One region of the Brevibacillus sp. M2.1A genome, then DNA from elsewhere that is predicted to be linked to it. Evidence: riboswitches for the same ligand, from Rfam matches in the RefSeq annotation. Region 1 holds a riboswitch; the other holds the start of a gene.
The links. Region 1 has a riboswitch for S-adenosylmethionine ahead of HP567_RS21335 (homoserine dehydrogenase). Riboswitches for the same ligand answer to the same signal wherever they lie in the genome.
Positions count from the first base shown of each region.

Region 2: another riboswitch for S-adenosylmethionine. It lies ahead of HP567_RS05165 (homocysteine synthase); the one in region 1 lies ahead of HP567_RS21335 (homoserine dehydrogenase).

Region 1 is NZ_JABSUY020000001.1:4,439,921-4,447,804, forward strand. It holds gene HP567_RS21330 (CapA family protein) at 1-130, shown strand, start outside; gene HP567_RS21335 (homoserine dehydrogenase) at 193-1,458, opposite strand; SAM riboswitch class I at 1,546-1,657, opposite strand; SAM riboswitch class I at 1,722-1,828, opposite strand; gene HP567_RS21340 (hypothetical protein) at 1,924-2,061, opposite strand; cobalamin riboswitch at 2,218-2,423, opposite strand; gene HP567_RS21345 (DinB family protein) at 2,449-3,012, opposite strand; gene HP567_RS21350 (cyclase family protein) at 3,030-3,671, opposite strand; gene HP567_RS21355 (Gfo/Idh/MocA family protein) at 3,693-4,682, opposite strand; gene zwf (glucose-6-phosphate dehydrogenase) at 4,706-6,205, opposite strand; gene kynB (arylformamidase) at 6,304-6,924, opposite strand; gene HP567_RS21370 (ATP-binding protein) at 7,060-7,884, opposite strand, start outside.
Region 2 is NZ_JABSUY020000001.1:1,044,053-1,051,936, reverse strand. It holds gene HP567_RS05200 (SDR family oxidoreductase) at 1-566, opposite strand, end outside; gene HP567_RS05195 (BrxA/BrxB family bacilliredoxin) at 1,132-1,560, opposite strand; gene rnjA (ribonuclease J1) at 1,640-3,310, opposite strand; gene HP567_RS05185 (hypothetical protein) at 3,409-4,179, opposite strand; gene HP567_RS05180 (YqzG/YhdC family protein) at 4,283-4,621, shown strand; gene HP567_RS05175 (SCO family protein) at 4,618-5,244, opposite strand; gene HP567_RS05170 (rhodanese-like domain-containing protein) at 5,326-5,637, opposite strand; SAM riboswitch class I at 5,949-6,055, shown strand; gene HP567_RS05165 (homocysteine synthase) at 6,145-7,449, shown strand; gene HP567_RS05160 (ArsR/SmtB family transcription factor) at 7,603-7,884, shown strand, end outside.

The DNA.
Region 1 (7,884 bases):
AGCCGTACCCATGAATGAAAGCAATGGCGCTGCCCTGCTAAAACGCATCGAATCCATTTCTGAGAGTGTCGACATTCAAAGTGACGGGCGTGTGCAGCCACGTGCTAAAGCAGTGGAGACTGCCCCCTGACAAAAGAAGCCGTGTTTCCAGATACCTAGAAATACGGCTTTTCTTCATATGATTCCTCTTCCTTACGCAGATTCAAGAACAGGGAAGCAGCGCACTTCTAAGCCAAAATCATTTTTCAACAAAGACTCATGCTCTTCACTGATTCCTGTCACGATCAAGCCTGCGCGCAAGACGCCACCCAAATCGAATTGGACTTTTAGCTTATGTACGTTCACTCCTGCCTGCTGAAGGAAATGCAAGACTCGGTCTGGCGTCGCAGTATGACATGAGCCCTCAAGATAACACAGGACGTGTTCTGCCGAGTCCGATGTAGCTCCAGCTTTGTCAGCCGTTTTTTCTTTCCAGGTAGGATGCGGCGTGAATGGCTGTGTCAATAAATAGGCCAAATCCTCCACGACTGCACTTGCTGTAGGAAGCTCTCCCGCCCCTCTTCCTGTAAACAGCAAGTCTCCCACGATGTTGCCGGATAGCTGGACAGCATTAAATGCGTCGTGGATTTGCGCCAACGGATGGCTCAGCGGAAGCATGGTTGGTTCAACAGATAGGCGAATTCCTTTCTCAGCTTGATAGGCCTGTGCGATCAGCTTGATCCGATACCCCAGCTCGCTTGCAATCCGAATGTGACCTACTGACAAATCTGCAATTCCTTTACGAACAACATCCGCTAAAGGCAGCGATTCTCCGTAAACAAGCTGTGCCAAGATATACAATTTGTACATAGCATCGAAGCCTTCTACATCCGAACGAGGGTCTGCTTCCGCATAGCCCAGCTCCTGCGCTTGCTTGAGCACCTCCTGATATGAGAGCTGCTCTGCTTCCATTTTCGTCAAGATGAAGTTCGTTGTTCCGTTGAGAATACCGCGAACACCTTGGATATCATTCGTGCGAAGGAACTGCCTCAGCACACTCAAGATCGGGATGCCCCCTGCCACACTCGCTTCATAGGCAAGATGCACTTGATGCTGATTTGCCAAATCGACTAGCTCTGTTCCTTTTTTCGCCAGGAGCTCTTTGTTGGCAGTTACCACATGGCAGCCCTTTTTGATCAAAGCACGAACGTAGTCATAGGTAGGTTCTACACCACCCATGACCTCCACCACGATATCCACATCGCTTCTCAATACATCCTCAAAATCTGTTGTCAATAAAGCCGGGTCGACATGAACCGCCCGCTCTTTTTCCGAGTCACGCACCAATGCCTTGACGATTTCAATTCGTTTACCCAGACGAGTAGCCAGCTTCTCCTGTTGCGAGCGAATCGTTTTGATTACGCCTCCACCCACTGTCCCCAATCCCAATAATCCTACGCGTACCACTTCTGCACTCATTCTAACCACCCCATACCCCGAATTTTGGATAAAAAGAAGAAGCCATCTTCGATAAGAAGAAGGCTTGTAAGTAGCTAATGCTCCCCCTCCTTATCTCCCAGGACGTATATGTCCTGCAGGAATTGGCACCTTGTCACAAAATATGCGTGACGGTTGCCGGGCTTCATCGGGCCAGTCCCTCCACCTCTCTGGATAAAGAAAATATGAAATTAAAAAACCTTCTTCGCTAAGAAGAAGGTTCATCTACCAATGGAGTAACCCGCTTCTTATCTTTCGAGACGAAACGTCTCGCAGGAATTGGCACCTTGTCGCTATATGCAACGGTTGCCGGGCTTCATCGGGCCAGACCCTCCACCTCTCTGGATAAGAACCATTTATGCTGTTGAGCTTTATTCTAAGAAATTCCAAGGCAAGCGTCAACAAAATTCTTTCTTTTCTGATTGCAAGCTGATTTTGGCAAAGCTTTCAGTTGTAGGTGAACAGGCTTTCTACCTCTTCCATACTGCAGCAAGTGCAATGAAACACGCCCTCGTGGCAGTCCTCAGGCAGCTCCTTTTCCTCAACATATCCGCACCATTGGCAAATAAAAACTTGAATCATCATACGCCCTCCTCCTCTTTTATCCTGCCCAAAATAAAAAAAGCATTTTCCGCTCGACCGTGACGATCGTTAGAAAATGCCAGAAAAGGAGGGACGTACTTGTCCACTCGCTGTTTTTCGCAAGCCATCTCTAACACCTCCCTATCTCCCGTAGGTCTATCAGTGTTGTCGAAACAGGCAGGTCTCCTGACTATGGGTTCATCGTCTAGCGTCGCCTTCCCCGTCTATTTGGATAGACCAGTGGCTTGTTGGACGCTGACTCCCCTCTTACAGTGGCGGGACCGTGTCGGATTTGCACCGAGCTTCCCTATTATCCTTGGGGCGAATTGGTAACGCCCTAAGGAACCTGTTTCCACCTATGAAATTGTCTTTTCTTGCTACTCTCCTCAGTTATTTTTCCGTGTATTGCGAACCTTGTTCGTGGGCCAGTTGCCATTCCTTCCCCAAATACCGCTCTTTCAAAATGGTAGTGTGGTGAGCTTCATGTCCAGCAATCACGTAGGCCAATGTCCTTGCAGATAGTTTGTTTCCGTTGGCAAGTCCTGTACGCGTCCATGCTTCCGGAGAGATTCCGCGGACCTGCGCGATGGTGGAAGCACGAACAGCCTTGTACTCTTCCAATAAATCTGAGAGGTCTCTTAGTTGAAAGCCCCCGTGTTCAACAAAAGCATTCTCATCAAAACCGACGAGGGGTGTCTGATCTCCTCTCGCAATTCTCAACAAGCGATAGCTCATGATGCGTTCTGTATCGACGAGATGACCCAAAACCTCTTTTACCGTCCATTTGCCTGGTGCATACCGATAATCAATTTGCTCGGGCGCAAGTGAGGAAAATAATGCGACTTGCCTCTCTCCTTGTTGTGTGAGGATCGTTTGCAGCTCCCCCTCCGGTACAAGTCCAATATAATAGTCAAAATAAGCAGCGTATTCATCCCGCTCTGGTCGTCTGAGCATACGTTTCCCACTCCTCGTCATTCAGTTTCGATAGACAAATTGCTATGTAAACCTTCAAACAATAGGACCCTTGCCGGGGCTGCATCGGTGCCAATCAGCTTGAGTGGGGCAGCTACCAGAAAGTACTCGCCTGGTGGGACCTCTGCTAGCCGCAAGCCTTCTATGACAATGACTCCCGCTGCAAACAGCTTTTTATGTGTGGGGTGACCCTCCTGGCTACGTTCGATTCCAAGTGCATCAGTGCCAATGCCCCGCACCCCCAGCTCACTTACATATTCTGCACCTTCCTCTGACAGAAAGATGAATTCAAAAGAGAACGCCTCTTCAAAAGAGTTTTTCGTTTTAAACAGGACAAAATCTCCTCGCGCAAGATCGAATCTCTCCAAGTCAGCGCGTGTGATCCTGTCTTCTACCGCTGTGAGATCGAGAACCTTGCAATTGCCAACTAGCTTCTCCAAGGAAATACTCTCAAATGTATCGCCAGCATTCACCATGTGCAGGGGAGCATCCACATGGGTACCCGTGTGAAGGTCCATATCGATTCTCGATTCGGTTACATACCCACTGGTAGCCGTATGTATTTTCGGCTGCTTTTCCGGCTTGTTTTTATATACCGTCATTCCTTCGTACACGGTGGCGGTTACATCATACATTTTCATCCCAAACCCACTCCCCTTTGCCTACTGTTTTTTTCGATCCGCTGGAAAAGCAATGCCCATCTGTCTTCTCGCTTCATCCATGACCTGCATGGCCATTTTGGAAACTTCATGCGAATTCGTTGCGGATTGTCTGGCCCCAATCCTTGCCAAGCGCAAGAATTCTCTTATTTCATAGTGCATAGTCTTCGGGGTCTGTGGCCTTGTTACTTGCTCGATTCGTCCGTCCCTGTAACGAATGTCCACTTCTTTGAGATGGTTGATTCGATCGATTACCATCGTGGCGTCCTCCCCTTGAATTTCTGCTGGCTGATAGGAGGTCGTAATTTTCGAGTAGCTAATGATGGCATCCATCTGGCGATATTTCAACAGCATACTGCCTTCTCCATCCACGCCAGAATCAAGCACAATTCCTCCTGCTTTGACGTCGTCTGGTCTGCCAAAAAGGATGAGTAACGGATATAGACAATAGATACCGATGTCCATCAAGGCTCCGTTTGAAAAAGCAGGATCAAAAGCACGTAAAACCTTCCCTTCGCGGTAGGCGTCATAGCGCGAAGAATATTGGCAATTGCTCGCAATAAAACGTCGTATTTTTCCCAGCTTGTGAAGGTTGTCTTGTATCGCAAAAAAATTGGGCAACAGTGTAGATTTGACAGCCTCCATGAGAAGCACGTCATTTCTTTTCGCTGCCTCGATCATTTCTTCTACCTCAATTGCATTGGAAGCGAGTGGCTTTTCACACAATACGTGCAGCCCCGCGTCCATGCACTGGATCGCTTGTTCCGCGTGGCAGGAGTTGGGGCTCGCAATATAGACCGCGTCAATATTTTTGCTTGCAGCCATTTCTTCTAGGCTGCTATAGGCGAATGGAGCATGGTACTTGTCAGCGATTTCCTTGGCGCGTTCGATGGTACGTGAATAAACAGCCTGAAGAGAAAATCCTTCTACTTCTTGACCAGCCTGGATAAATTCCTCGGTGATCCAGTTCGTTCCGATTACGCCAAATCGCATCTCATCCGCTCCCTTTTCTTTTTCTATCTCGTTGCAGTGACTGGCACTCGTTCTTCGACCTTATCCAGCCACCACACGAATCCGTCTGCTGCAAGCAATTGCTCTGCGGCCTTTGGTCCGAATGAGCCGGCTTCATACGTAAAGAGCGGTACCAAATTTTCAGCGAAGGCTTCCAAAATCGGTGTCACCCACTCCCACGACAACCGGACCTCATCCCAATGCGCAAAGTAAGTGGAATCCCCCCGGAGTGCATCGAACAAGAGCAGCTCGTACGCTTCTGGCACGTCTTTTGTCCCTGCACTGAAATCTACCGTCACCGGCTCAATCTTACCGCTATTTGTCGGATTCTTACTATTTACCTGCAAAGCAATACCTTCGTTCGGATTCACGCTAATAATCAACAAATTAGGCGATGTCGTTTCATTTTGCTCCTGATATAGCTTTTCGTGCGGATTTTTGAACTCAATGACGATCCTTGTTGATTTTTCTTGCAGTCTTTTGCCCGTGCGAATATAAAAAGGTACCCCTTGCCAAAACGGGTCATCAATCCAGACACGAGTGGCAATATACGTTTCTGTCATGGAAACTGGATCGACACCAGGCTCGTCCCTGTAGCCAGCTACAGGCGTTCCTTGAATATGTCCTGCGCTATACTGACCGCGAATAACGTGGGTCCCGACTTCTTCTTTCTTCATCGGACGCACGGCTGCCATTACCTTGCGTTTTTCTTCGCGGATATGAGCGGATGTGATTCGCTTCGGAAGCTGCATGGCGATGATCATGAGCATTTGCAACATGTGATTTTGAAGCATGTCACGCAGTGCTCCAACTGGCTCGTAATATCCAGCCCGATCCTCGACGCCGACCGTTTCATTCGCCGTAATTTGCACGTTGGCGATGAACTGATTGTTCCAGAGAGCCTGAAAGACCGGGTTCGCAAATTCGAGAGCCTCGAGGTTTTGCACCATCGGTTTTCCCAAGTAATGGTCAATGCGATAAATTTCTTCTTCCGAAAATGCTTTCCCCAGCTTTTCATTCAATTCTTTCGCGGATTGCAAATCATGTCCAAACGGTTTTTCAATGATCAGGCGCTTCCAGCCTGTCGTTGAACCGAGCCCGCTGGCTTTGACATTGGTTGCAATTCCCTCGAAAAATTGCGGGGCCACTGACAAGTAAAACATCCGGTTTTGCGGAATCTGCAGCTCTTGCTCTCTTTGCAGGACTAGATCATGTAACGTAACATAAGCACGCGGTTCCATGACATCTACTTCCGCATAGCGACAAGCAGACAAGAAAGCATCTAGTTCGTGGGAATCAATCTGGGCCCGACGGGAAAACTCATGGACAGAATGGCGAACAGATTCCTGAAATTCGTCATCAGACCACGCCCTTCTCCCCACGCCGATAATCGAAAAAGCGGCAGGCAACTTTTGATCGACATATAAATTGAAGAGCGCAGGGAAAATTTTGCGTTTTGCTAAATCTCCTGTCGCGCCAAAAAGGACAAAGGTCATCGCTTCCATCTACTTTTTCATTCCCTTCATACGTACGCCGTAATGATGGTTTTTTGTCGTTACCCTGTTATTATTCGAGAAAATCACTGCTTTATCAATATGCAGCCTTACGAACGACGCAAGATTGCACGTACCGGACTTCCATCTGCTTCTACCAAAGACAGCGGCAGTGCGATCAGTTCGTAATCTCCCGGTTCGACATGATCGAGCAGAAGCCCCTCCAAAATATGAATATCCTGCTGGTGAAGTCCATGATGAGCAGCCAGTTCCTTGCTGTCTAGCGGATCGACAGATGGGACATCTACTCCAATCAGCCGAATGCCTTTTTGGGCGAGAAACGCTGGCAAGTCCGCTCGCAGATGACAGATGGTTGACGGAAATTGATGGGGATCGCTCCATGATAACGTTTTGAGCAGCAAGCGTTCGACCCCCTCCAGATCAACCTGGACAAAATCTTCTGGGCCAATGCTAGAACGTCCAGTAAGCTCCACCACTCTTGCCTCTCCGATGTACAAGTCTAGGGGCAATTCAGCTATTTTTCGGCCATCGTCATCGAAATGAAACGGAGCATCCACATGGGTACCTGTGTGAACACTCATGGTTACTTTACCGACATTGACTGAGCCACTCTCCGTTTTGGGCCAGTTTACTACATAGTGAAAGGGAGTGTCACCTGGCCAGGTCGGCATACCTGCCATGAACGGACGGGATATATCTATTATTTTCATCGCGTATTCTCCACCTTCCAGCAACTGTTAGCGCCTATACTCAGCGTACAAAAAAGACTGTATTGAGTCAATATTCTAACATTTGCACGAAAAAGACCGCAGCTTGATAGCGTGCCGACAGTCTTTTCGTTGATTTCAGATTCTACTGTGAAGAGATAGGTAGTCCCACACTTCATCATAAATTCCGTTGTCATCCACTTGCTTCAAATGTTCTTTCAAAGTCCTCAACCACTCAATGGTTGTTGGATACGTAGCTGCAATGGCCTCACGCAGATCGCTCATTTGAATCGGGCGATCGACCCCTTTTGTTACGATATCATGCCATACTTGCTCCGTCGCGAGCTCCACCACGTACTCGATGTCTGCCCCCGAATAAAACTCTGTCCATCCTGCCAATTGCTCATAATCGAGCATCTCAGAGGGACGGCCCTCCAGTTTTAAGCGAAAAATATCCTCCCGTGCTTGCCGATCTGGCGGTCCGACAAAAATCCAGTGATCAAACCCAGCCGCTCGAAGCATGGAAGGCTCCAACTCCCATGGAACATTGGTTGCGCCCATTAGGACGAATCGTTCGTCGTACTCGCCCGCCTCCGCTATCTGCTGAAGCCATTTGGAATCGATCCCCTGTCTAGGATAGGAGTTCGCATGCTCTTCATCATGGCTGGAAGCGTCCAGTTCATCTAAAAAGAACAGAAACGGTTTATTGGCAGGGACTGTCGCTAGTAAATCGTGGATGTTGAAACGTCTGTTTGACGGCGTATACATACTTCGACCGCCTGTGATTGCCATAGAGAAAAAATGAGCCTGACATTCTTCTGCGGTTGCTTTTGCCAGCAAAGATTTTCCGCACCCCGAAGGTCCGTAAAGTAAAAGGGTACTTTTCTTTTGAGGCAGCCGTTGTGAGATAGGCTGTAGGAGTCTTTGAAAGATTATCTCTTTTACTCTTCCATGCCCGCCGAC
Region 2 (7,884 bases), 3.4 Mb from region 1:
GAACGGAGCATAGAAGTATCGATACTGCCTCCTGGATCAAGCGTCACTGCCGCCATTCCCTCAGGCAATTCGGCTGCCAATGATTGCGTCAATCCTTCGATGGCGAACTTCGAAGCGCAGTACGGCGATAAAAACGCTTCCCCGTGTCTTCCCCAATACGAGCTGATATTGACGACGACTCCTTTTGCGCGCTGAACCATAAACGGTAAAAAGGCGCGAATCACATAGAAAACACCATTCACATTGATGTCCATTACTCTTGAAAACTCATTTGCTGCAAGCCCAATGACTGGACTGTTCCGATTTATAATGGAAGCATTGTTAATCAACAGATCGGGAACTCCCACCTCGGCTTTGATTTCCTCTGCCCACTTTTCCACTTGCTCCATGACCGAAACGTCGACAACAGAAAAATGATGCTGCTCTCCGAATTGCTGACGCAGTCTTTGCACCTCTTTTTCCGAACGACCGCAGCCTGCAACTGTCCAGCCTGCTTCGTGAAAACGCTCGACCATCTCTCTGCCCAACCCACGTGTCACGCCTGTAATCACTACCAGCTTGTTCATTTTCTCTCCACCTCCATTATTATACTTATTAAATATTTTAGTATAATAACTAAAGGGAATCAATCCCAATAAGTTTGAGTTTGGGCTGTAGTGGTGGGGAGGAAACAGGAGAAAACGCTCAGATTCTAGGTCCACCCACTGGGGGATTGACTGCACGACTCCATGCAAAAAGCGAAACCGCGTCCAAAGTGGTCCTATCAGGATGCATTTCAGAGGTAGCCGCTTAAAGGCGTGTTTCGCTTTTTGGAAAGAATGAAGAAATGTCCTCAGTAACGACAGAGAAGAATATTTCCAGGTGTAGCGACTTGTGGAGTCCTACCGAGCGGAGAAGGGATTCGCGGGCAACAGAAACGCAACCGTGCCCATACGGCGTAGCGGCTACCACTTTTGCGTTTCCCCGCGAATCCCTTCGGAGCGGACAGTCTTAACCCTCAGATGGACGGAGCCTGGAGCCTAGACTGGAAATATTCTTCTCTTCACTACAGCCCCATTTCAAACGATTACTAACACCAAGTCTGTCAAAAAAGACGCCCGTTACCGGGCGCCTCTTAATGTTTCGCATTTCTTATTTGTAAGTGTCGTAAGCGTTGGTCAACAGGCCAGCGATTGTTGCCAGTTCGTTGTTCTCGATCTGATGACGCTCGATCATGGTCATGATTTTGCCGTCTTTCATGATCGCGAAGGAAGGGGAAGATGGAGCATAGCCTTCGAAATACTCACGAGCTTTTGCAGTTGCTTCCTTGTCTTGACCAGCGAATACAGTGAAGATGTTATCCGGCTTGGTAGTGTGGTTCAAGGAATGTACAACTGCTGGACGAGCGAGTCCTGCTGCGCAGCCACAAACCGAGTTCACGACAACAAGTGTCAGGCCTTTTGCATTTGGCAATGCTTGCTCTACTTCTTCAGCAGTGCGAAGCTCTTGAAAACCGTTGCGAGTCAACTCATCGCGCATCGGTTGAATTACTTGGCTCATATATGCTTCATAAGACATCATTGGGCAACTCTCCTTTTTATCACGAAGTTCAACTTACTTATTATTATACCCCGACTGCGCCTACCCGAGAAAGCAGGAGCTACACTTCCATCAAAATGGTAAGAATCATTGGGTTACGGCCTGTTTTTTCATAAATGAACGGCTTGATCACTTCATTAATTTGTGACTTCAGCTCAGACCATTCCTTGATTTTCTTATCCAATGCTTCCTGTAGGCGCCCACGAACAAGCTGTGTCGCTTCCTGAATCAAGGATTCTGAACCGCGTACATATACGAAGCCGCGGCTCACGATATCTGGGCCCGTCAAAATTTTGAAGTTCTTCATATCCAGGCTGACAACCACGACCATCAAGCCATCCTCAGCCAAATGCTTGCGGTCGCGCAGGACGATATTGCCGACGTCGCCGATACCGCTGCCATCAATGAGAACAATCCCTGCTTGTACTTTACTGAGCCACGCTTTTTCGCGGTTGCAATTCAGCACTTCGCCGTTGTCCATAATAAAGATGTTGCTCTCCTCGATCCCAACCTGTTGGGCCAGCTTGGAGTGAGTCTTGAGCATCCGGTATTCCCCGTGGATCGGGATAAAATATTTCGGACGAATGAAGTTCAGCATGAGCTTCAACTCTTCGCTGCTGCCATGACCCGATGCGTGAATATCAAATTCGTGACTCAATACTACGTTAGCACCTGCACGGTACAGCTTGTCTATCGTGCGGCTTACGTTGATCGTGTTTCCTGGAATCGGAGATGCAGAAATGATCACCGTATCTTCCGGATAAATGGAAACAGTGCGATGCGATCCGGATGCAATCCGGGTCAACGCTGCCATCGGCTCACCTTGACTGCCTGTGCAAATAATCAGCACTTGGTTGTCCGCGTAATTATCGATGTGCTTAATATCAATCAGCATGCCCTCTGGCATCTGAATATAGCCCAGCTCTTGACCAATCAAGAATACCTTTTCCATACTGCGGCCAATAACCGCTACTTTGCGATTGCACTGCTCTGCAGCATCTACCACTTGCTGCAGACGATGCACGTTGGAAGCGAAGGTAGCCAGAATGATGCGTCCACGCGCTTTGCGTACCACATCGAGAATCCCTTCCCCTACCGATCTCTCTGACATCGTAAATCCAGGACGCTCACTGTTCGTACTATCGGACAAAAGCGCCAAAACATCTCCGCTCGCACCAATGCGTGCAATTTTTCCGTACTCCGTTGTTTGTCCGACTGGTGTCATGTCAAACTTGAAGTCACCCGTGTGAATGACCATACCCTCTGGTGTATGGAGCACAATTCCCAGAGAATCTGGAATACTGTGGTTCGTCCGGAAGAATGTCGCCTTCAGCTTCGCAAATGGAATTTCCGTATCTTCCGAAATCGGAATCAGCTTCACTTCATTTTGCAAACGATGCTCTTCCAGCTTCGCCTTGACCAAGCCCAGGGTCAGACGACCACCGTAAATCGGCACCTTGATTTGCCGTAAAATATAAGGAATCGCGCCAATGTGATCCTCATGTCCGTGCGTTAACAAAAGTGCTTTGATCTTGTGCTGGTTGTCCACTAAATAGGAAACATCTGGGATAACCAGATCGATACCGAACATTTCGTTCTCGGGGAATTTCACCCCGCAGTCAATGATGATGATTTCGTCCTCATACTCGACGCAGTACATATTTTTTCCGATCTCGCCGAGGCCGCCCATCGCGAAAATCTTAACGTCGCTCAAACTCTTTCCTCCTAACATCGTCGTGCATGATTATGGGAATCCGAACCAAGCATGCCATTCTTATTATATCACAACGTAAGACGTTCGTTTCACCCAGTCTTGTCTATTCCACACATTCATCTTCGGTCAATAATCGAATACTGATACTCCAAATCGGCAACTCGTTCATCGGTAACGACACTAGCTCTCGCCCAGAAGTCGTGCTTCGCATAAGAATCGCCCGTCCATACCTCCGTAATTTCTCCTGAAGAGAGTTGTAGTGGTACGGCCTCGACTTCTTTTAATACGGCACCGCTTTTGTTTTTCAATCGCAACTTCAAATCGATCTCCAACGGCTGGTCCGACTGATTCCGTACCAAAATGAGGCTTGAATAAGGATACCCGGCACAATTTTTCGTACACTCTTGTCTGCTGTATACGAGGGCGAGGTCAATGGGCTTCTCATTGTCCATCTTCGCCTCTTTCCACTGGTCTTTTGCTTTTTGTACGACGATAACGTACTCCGCTTTCTTCAAAAAGGGACCCATCCCTAAAAAGGCAGCAGCAAAAAAACTAAACAAACCAAAAGCTGTGCATAGAAAAACGAGGTTCATCTTCCAGAACTGTTTTCTCATCGTGATCAAAAAGCCAATATACAGGAGGATACAAACAAACACCAACAGGATACAAAAATAGAAAAATACCTCCAAGTCGGCCTCCGTGGGCAGCACCGGAATACCATACTTCATTTGCCAATATACATTCGCGGCAAAGCAGCCCCCGTAAATCAATACGGCTGAAGCAATCGTGAGCCCCCATTTTTTCCAGAAAGGAGGCTTTTGGAAAATCGCCGCAAGAACCCCCACTAACACAGGAACGCCAAATAAGGGAATGAGCAAGTAATGCATCGAATACCTCCCGCACTTCATTGTCATTATTTTCTACGAATCATATTCCGAAAAGTCTTCAAAATACATGGCAAGCCATTTCGAAAAGGAGAGGGATCAGCAAGTGCAAACCGCTCGTCGCCTATTTCGCTATCGGAACATGATGCCCCTTCTCTCTATCGTACTTTTCCTCTTCATCTTTCAGACGGTCCCTACCTACGCCCAGCCTTCCTATGCAAAATGGGGCAGACTCGCAATGCAGGAAACGATGAAGCGATATCCAAGCGCTCAAATTGTGGATTACCTGCATCTCGGACGAAAACAAAAAACGCCCACCACGTCGGAAGAGACGTTTAAGCTCTTGCTTCAAGAAAGCAATCGCAGGTGGGCGTTACTCGTTCATATTGAATTCGTGAATCAGACAGAAGAAGTCGTAAACATCTCCTATGAGGAGACCCGCTAGTCAGCGAGCTGTACCATCTCTTTCATCATGACATCCAGTTCCATGTTGGCTGCCATCCCGTATGCGCGGCGCATGTTTCCATCTCCATCCACCAGGAACATGCGAGCTGTATGGGAATAAGAACCATCTGGCTCCTTAATGACCATCAGACCAAAATCCTTCGTCACTTTCTCTACAGCCTGAGCGTCCCCACGCAGGAACTTCCAGCCACTCTGATCTGCCTTGAACTTGGCTGCATACTCCTGCAAGACTTCCGGCGTATCGTTATCAGGGTCAAAAGAAATGGAAACAAACTCCACTTTGTCTCCGAACAGTCCCTTTTCCTTCAGCTGATCTTGCAGCTTGGCCATGTTGAACGTAGTCGCTGGACAAATATCCGGGCACTTGGTAAACATAAACTCTACCAATCGTACCTTGCCAGCACTTGAATTAAATGTATAGGTTGTTCCGTCACTGTTGTCCAAGGTGAAGTCCGCGATCGGCTTCAACACTTCGATCTTCTCTTCTGTCATGTAATTATAACCAAATACTCCGATGATAGCCAAAAGGATAATACCAGCTAACACAGGAAACCAATGTTTTTTCATTGCAGATTCCTGCTGCAATTGTGCTCCTTCACTCACGGGTTGCTACCTCCCTGCTTGTCCCATGCGTGATGCCTCCTGATTACACACGGGAGGCATTCACACTGTTTCTATCACATCTTACTGTTCCACTTCACCTGGCCATGCGAGCATGCCGCCAACCATATTTGCCACGTCGTATCCTTGTGCACTCAAATACTCTGTTGCTGTATTGCTTCTGGCACCACTGCGGCAAACCATCACAATCGGAATGTTCTTATCCAATTCATCAATGCGATGTGGCAAAAAGCCGAGCGGGATCAGCTTTGCCTCTTTAATGTGACCTGCATTCCACTCTTCCACTTCACGTACATCAATGACTTGCAGTTCCTCTTTGGCTTCCAGCTTTTCCAACAGCTCTTGTGGTGTAATTTCCTTTACTCCATGGCTCATCGCTATTTATCCTCCTATATGTACAATCAGATCAGTTGTAACCACCTCCATGATATCACACGCTTTTTTACTTTTCTAACGCGAAGAGCACTTGGCTTCACCATGCATCCATACTCCCCATTTTCTACCATTATCTCCTATTTCGCTGCGGCAATAGCCACACGGGTTGTGAACAGCTTGAGACAAAACCGTTACAAATTAATGGCATGGGTGAACCACCTTCATTCATATATACATAAAAACCTCCCCGATAACTGTATATTTATCGTTGACAGCAAGGTTTTATTTTCATACAATTACGACAACAATTGTTTTCATCAAGAGCGGTGGAGGGACAGGCCCTACGAAGCCCGGCAACCAGCAGACTAGCTGCATGGTGCCAATTCCTGCAGAATCCAGTGATTCTGAGAGATGAACAAAAGCCCGTGCATGATGGAGCTTCTTCTTCTCAGGAGAATGCTCCGTTTTTTTATTTGCCGATTCCCCATAGTAAAAGGAGAGATGGACATGTCCGATCAACAACAATGGAAGCCAGAAACACTTGCGGTACACGGTGGACAGGAGGTTGACCCTGTAACAGGCTCGCGTGCTGTTCCGATCTATCAGACGACCTCCTATGTTTTCCGCGATACGGAGCATGCAGCCAACCTGTTTGGCTTAAAAGAGTTTGGGAACATCTATACACGTATCATGAATCCCACGCAGGATGTGTTTGAGAAGCGCGTTGCCTTACTTGAAGGTGGTGTTGGCGCACTCGCAACCGCATCCGGGCAAGCTGCCATTACATTCGCGATCTTAAATATTGCGCATGCAGGAGACGAGATCGTCGCTTCCAGCAGCCTCTACGGCGGTACCTACAACCTGTTCGCCCACACGCTTCCCCGCCTTGGAATCAAGGTTCATTTTGCAGATCAATCCAATCCGGAAAATTTCCGGTCCTATATCAATGAAAAGACAAAAGCCGTGTTTTGCGAGACAATCGGAAACCCGCGCATTGATGTCGCTGATATCGAGGCGATCGCCCATATTGCTCACGAAAATGGCGTGCCTTTGATCGTGGACAACACCTTTGCAACTCCGATTTTGTGCCGTCCTTTTGAGCACGGGGCCGATATCGTCGTGCACTCCACCACCAAATTCATCGGCGGCCACGGAACGGCAATTGGCGGTATCATTGTAGACTCTGGAAAATTCGACTGGAACAACGGAAAATTCCCAGGTCTGACTACACCAGACCCCAGCTATCATGGCGTCGTCTATACAGAGGCAGTCGGTCCGCTTGCCTATATTATCAAGGCCCGTGTTCAGCTCCAGCGCGATATCGGAGCAGCAGTCGCCCCAATCAACTCCTTCTTGTTCCTGCAAGGATTAGAAACTCTGCATCTGCGCATCGAGCGGCATAGCCAAAACGCCTTGGCAGTAGCCCAATTCCTTACCAATCACTCTGCCGTAGAGTGGGTGAGTTATCCGGGATTGGAGTCAGACTCCCAGCGTGAATTGGCCCAAAAATATTTGCCAAAAGGTGCTGGCGCGATTCTGACCTTTGGCATTCGCGGTGGCGTTGAGGCAGGAAAAACATTGATCGAGTCAGTGAAGCTGTTCTCCCATCTCGCAAATGTCGGAGATTCCAAGTCACTCATCATTCACCCAGCGAGCACAACACATCAGCAGATGACGGAAGAAGAGCAGGCAGCAGCCGGAGTGACCCCGGGACTTATTCGCCTCTCCGTCGGCACAGAATCCATTGACGATATCATTTCCGATTTGGAGCAAGCCCTGCAGCGTGCGTTGCAATTATCCACGGTAGGTTAACCATACCTTTACAGAAAGAAGAATCATGTCATCTCTTTGGATAGAGATTTTGTGATTCTTCTTTTCCTTTTCTATTTTCGTTCGAAAAACATTGAATTTAACATTCGGTATTTATAAAATACAATCATGCACAAATTTTGGAAGGATGATCACATGAAGATTTTGAACATTGGCAGTGAACGAACGACCTACCGGGTTGAGCTTTCGTATTCTCCTTTATTCGAAGCTGCCCTGGGAATCGCTGCCGCTACCTACGATCAATTGCATCACACGATGGAACACCCTCCTGCCTACTGGCGCCAACTGTTGGACGAGCTATCACCTTCTGTACGGCAAGAGGTCGAATATGCGAAGGAGCACAACACGTGGAAGACGCTTTTGCAACTGCTCGATCTTTGCCCTTTCGCTGATCTGGATTCCTTTCTCTCGTATGTC